Regions from separate parts of the Mesorhizobium sp. WSM4976 genome, predicted to be linked through region 2. Evidence: predicted binding sites of a transcription regulator. Region 2 holds the regulator's gene; the other holds the start of a gene.
What was found. The regulator PhoB, encoded in region 2, activates phosphate uptake and scavenging genes when phosphate is short. The targets are predictions, from matches to a motif close to TGTCATNNANCTGTCAT.
Positions count from the first base shown of each region.

Region 1: P9272_RS13285 (DUF1045 domain-containing protein) is a predicted target of PhoB. The motif match lies at 998-1,014, and genes of this name have one in related genera.

Region 1 covers NZ_JARTVT010000009.1:176,043-178,433, forward strand. Annotated here, with positions in the region: gene P9272_RS13275 (DUF3329 domain-containing protein) at 1-90, shown strand, start outside; gene iolB (5-deoxy-glucuronate isomerase) at 107-919, shown strand; gene P9272_RS13285 (DUF1045 domain-containing protein) at 1,153-1,860, shown strand; gene P9272_RS13290 (alpha-D-ribose 1-methylphosphonate 5-triphosphate diphosphatase) at 1,888-2,391, shown strand, end outside.
Region 2 covers NZ_JARTVT010000021.1:123,585-125,975, forward strand. Annotated here, with positions in the region: gene P9272_RS24585 (ROK family protein) at 1-682, shown strand, start outside; gene phoB (phosphate regulon transcriptional regulator PhoB) at 983-1,672, opposite strand; gene phoU (phosphate signaling complex protein PhoU) at 1,690-2,391, opposite strand, start outside.

The DNA.
Region 1 (2,391 bases), on a different contig from region 2:
CTCGGCTTCGCCGGCTATGCGGTGTGGCAGTTTTTCTATCTCTACAAGCCGGCGGAGGAGGCGAAGCCTCCGGCCGAGCCGAAGGAATAATCCAAAGGAGCCCCGCATGTCGAAACTCATCGTCAAGGCCGACAAGGGCCACGGCCATGTCGCGCATGTCACGCCGCAAAGCGCCGGCTGGACCTATGTCGGGTTCGACCTGCATCGGCTGAAGGCGGGCGAGACGGCGGTCGGCAAGACGGGCGGCCGCGAGGTCTGCCTCGTCTTCGTCACCGGCAAGGGCAAGGCGACCGCCGGCGGCAAGGAACTCGGCCTGCTCGGCGAGCGCATGTCGCCCTTCGAGGGCAAGCCTTGGTCGGTCTATGTGCCGCAAGGCGCCGACTGGTCGGTGACGGCCGACACCGAGCTGGAGCTCGCCGTCTGCTCGGCGCCCGGCCTCGGCGGCGGTCTTCCCGTTCGCGTCATCGGACCGGACGATCTCGGCCAGGAGGTGCGCGGCAAGGGCACCAACACACGCTACGTCACCAACATCCTGCCCGAAGGCAAGCCGGCGGATTCGTTGCTGGTGGTCGAGGTGATCACGCCCGGCGGGCATACCTCCAGCTATCCGCCGCATAAGCACGACCAGGACAACCTGCCGGCCGAATCCTATCTCGAGGAGACCTATTACCACCGCCTCAATCCGCCGCAGGGCTTTGCCTTCCAGCGCGTCTATACGGATGCCGACCGCAACGGCGTGCGCGAGCTGGACGAGGCGATGGCGATCGAAGACGGCGATGTCGTGCTGGTGCCGAAGGGCTATCACCCATGCGCGGCCTGCCACGGCTACGACCTCTATTATCTCAACGTCATGGCCGGACCGAAGCGCACGTGGAAATTCCACAACGCGGCCGAGCACGAATGGCTGATGAAGGCCTGAACGGCCGATTGGTCCAGCCGGGAAAAGTTGTCGGCTAACGAGCTCTGTGCTGGACTTGCCTTCGAAAACCCATGAAAGCTTCGTCAATCCGTCATGGAAATCACCTATGGCAGCGGTTCCGGTGCATGTCGCCGCAAGCGCTCCGGCGTTTCGGGCCCACGACTTGCCAGCACAATGACTTGAGGCGCGTCGCATGATCCTTAGGGGCGCAGCGCGCTTGACGAGGAACGCCGATGCGCTACGCCATCTACTACACACCGGGACAGGACGAGAAGCTGGCGCGCATTGCCGCCAAATGGCTGGGCCGCGACCCGTTCGGCGCGGCGACGCGGCCGGTCGAGGCGGTGGGCGATCTGTCGGCCGCCGAGGTAGCCTTCCACACCGCGTCCGCCCGGCGCTATGGGTTCCATGCCACGCTGAAGGCGCCTTTCCGACTGGCGCCGAACGAAACCGAGGCCTCGCTGCGCGCCGCGCTCGACGCTTTTGCCGAGTCGACGCCGCCGGTCGTCGTTCCACGCCTGGTGGTCGGCCAGATCGACGGCTTCTTCGCGCTGGTGCCGGAAACACAGTTCCCACCGCTCAACGATCTCGCCGGCGAGGTGGTGCGCGCCTTCGACAATTTCCGCGCGCCGCTGACCGAAGCTGAGATTGAGCGCCGCAGCCCGGACGCGCTGAAGCCGGAAGAATTCCGCAACCTCTGCCAATGGGGCTATCCTTACGTCCTCGACACGTTCCGCTTCCACATGACGCTGTCGGGGCGCGTCGGGCTCGAGGAAAGCCCACGCCTTCGCGCGGCGATCGACAGCCTGTTCGCCGATGTGCTGCGGCAGCCGGTGCCGGTGGATGCGCTCACATTGTTCGTCGAAAGCGAGCCGGGCGCGCCGTTCATGGTGCTTTCCCACCATGCGCTTGGCCGTGGCCACGCCCGCAAAACAGCTTGATTGACCGCCGAGACAGGACCGCCTGAGATGACCGCCGAAACCGTTCTCACCAATGCCCGCATCGTGCTGCCCGACGAGATCGTCGAGGGCTCCCTTCTGTTGCGCGACGGCCTGATCGCCGCCGTCGAGCCGGGTGCTGCCCGCACCGGCGAGGACATGGGGGGCGACTACATCATCCCGGGCCTCGTCGAGCTGCACACCGATCACCTCGAAGGTCATTACGCGCCGCGCCCAAAGGTGCGCTGGAACCCGATCGCCGCCGTGCTTGCCCATGATGCCCAGGTGGCGACCGCCGGTATCACCACCGTGCTCGACGCCTTGCGCGTCGGCATGGACGAGGACGCCGACCTGAAATCCGACGACGTCCGCAAGCTGGCTGACGCGATCGAGGACAGCGTGCGACAGGATCGGCTGAGAGCCGACCATTTCATCCATTTGCGTTGCGAGGTCTCGGCGCCGGATTGCCTCGAGGCCTTCGCCAATTTCGAGACCGACGACAGGGTGAAGCTCGCCTCGCTGATGGACCATGCG
Region 2 (2,391 bases):
CCCCGCCACCATGGAGAACGACTGCAACATGATGGCGGTGGCACTGCGATGGCGCGCTCCCGAGCGCTATCGCGACAATTTCATCGCCATCCTGCTCTCGCACGGCATCGGCATGGGCCTTGTGCTGAAGGGCGAATTGTTCACCGGCACGCATTCTTCCGGCGGCGAGTTCGGCCACATGATACATCGTCCGGGCGGCGCGCTTTGCCGCTGCGGGCGCCGCGGCTGCGTCGAGGCCTATGCCGGCAATTACGCGATCTGGCGCAGCGCCATGGGGATAAGCGAGGACGCCGCGCCAATCGACATCGGCGACGCCGACATGCGCGCGCTGGCTGCAAAGGCCCGGCAGGAGGACGGCCCCGAGCGGGAGGCTTATCGCCGGGCCGGCGAGGCGCTGGGCTTCGGTTTGGGCAGCCTGTTCGCCCTTATCGACCCTGCGCCTGTCGCTATGGTCGGCGTCAGCGCGGCCGCCTTCGACCTTATCGAGCCGGCGCTGAGGGAGGCGATCGCCCGGACCGCCGGCGGCCAGCACTCGAGCTCGATCTCCTTCGACACCGAGCCGAACGAGCTGCCGCTGATCCGCGAAGGCTGCGCCATGCGCGCGTTGACCTTCGTCGACCAGGAGATTTTCGCGCCGGGCGTCCAGGCGAGAACTGACGCGGCGGGGAAGAACGTGGCCTGAGCGCGTTTCCGATTCGCCGGAGATCAGCGAAGGCCTTTGAGCTTCGTCATTTCGGAGCGAAGCAGGAGCGAAGCTCCGTCGCGGAGACCCTGGAATCCGTGCCGTTACCTTGATCGTAGGGCGCAGCGGCGAAAAATCCGGACCGTCGCAACGCTTCGAGCCGCAGCATGGATCCGCGGGTCTGCGCCGAGTCGCTGCGCTCCTTGCTCCGCCCGTTGGTTGACGACGCACAAGCGTCTCGGCTACCCACCAGCGTGGATGCTGGAAGTGCCTGCCCCGTCACCACTTTGGCACCGTATCCTACTCCTCGCGGATGGCGTAACCCGCCCCGCGAATGGTGCGGATGACGTCCGGCATGCGGCCGTTGTTGACGGCCTTGCGCAGGCGGCCGACATGGACGTCCACCGTACGCTCGTCGATATAGATCGTCTCGCCCCAGACATTGTCGAGCAGTTGGCTGCGCGAGAACACGCGGCCGGGATGCCGCATCATGAATTCGAGCAGGCGGAACTCGGTCGGGCCGAGCCTGATCTCGCTCTTCTTGCGGTAGACGCGATGCGATTCGCGGTCGAGCACGATGTCGCCGACCTTGAGCACGCTGGACAGCACCTCAGGCTTGGCGCGGCGCAGCAGCGCCTTGACGCGCGCCATGAACTCCGGCGTCGAGAACGGCTTGACCAGATAGTCGTCGGCGCCGGTGGACAAACCTCGAACCCGATCGCTTTCTTCACCGCGCGCTGTCAGCATGATGATCGGCAGCCGCTCGGTTTCGGGCCGCATCCTGAGACGCCGGCAGAGCTCGATGCCTGAGACCGCCGGCACCATCCAGTCGAGCACGAGCAGGTCGGGAACGTTTTCCTGAAGGCGGATTTCGGCCTCGTCGCCGCGGGTCACCACTTCCACCTGGTAACCCTCGGATTCGAGATTGTAGCGGAGCAGCACCCCCAGCGGCTCCTCGTCCTCCACCACCATGATGCGTGGCGCGATCATCGGGGTAACCTTTTCCCTCAGGCGGCCGGCGCCGACATTGCCGTCTCGTCCTGCTTCGGACGGTTGGCGGGCAATTGCGTGCCGGTCAGCACATAATAGGCGTTCTCGGCGATGTTGGTCACATGGTCGCCGATGCGTTCGAGATTCTTGGCGCAGAATAGAAGATGCGTGCAAGGGGTGATGTTGCGCGGGTCTTCCATCATGTAGGTCAACAGCTCGCGGAACACCGAGGTGTATTTGACGTCGATGCGTTCGTCATCGTTGCGAAGCTTGGCCAGCGCCGCGGCATCGCCCACCGTATATTCCTGGATCACGCCCTGGACCTGGATCAGCACCAGCTGCGCCATGGAATCGATCGAATGCGTGAGGTCGCGCGGGGCGGTGCTGACGCCGACCGACCCGACGCGCTTGGCGATGTTCTTGGCGAGATCGCCGATGCGTTCGAGGTCGCCCGCCATGCGGATCGAGCCGACCACGTGGCGAAGATCGTCCGCCATCGGTTGGCGCTTGGCGATCAGCGTGATGGCGCGGTCGTCAAGCTCGCGCTGACGCGCATCCATGATGGCATCGTCGGAGACGACGCGCTGCGCCAGCGCATTGTCGCTTTCGAGCAGGGCCCTGGTCGAGCCGCCGACCATGGAGCCGGCGAGATCGCCCATGTCGGTGATGAGCCGGCTGATCTGCCTCAGATCCTCGTCGAAGGAGGCGACGGTATGTTC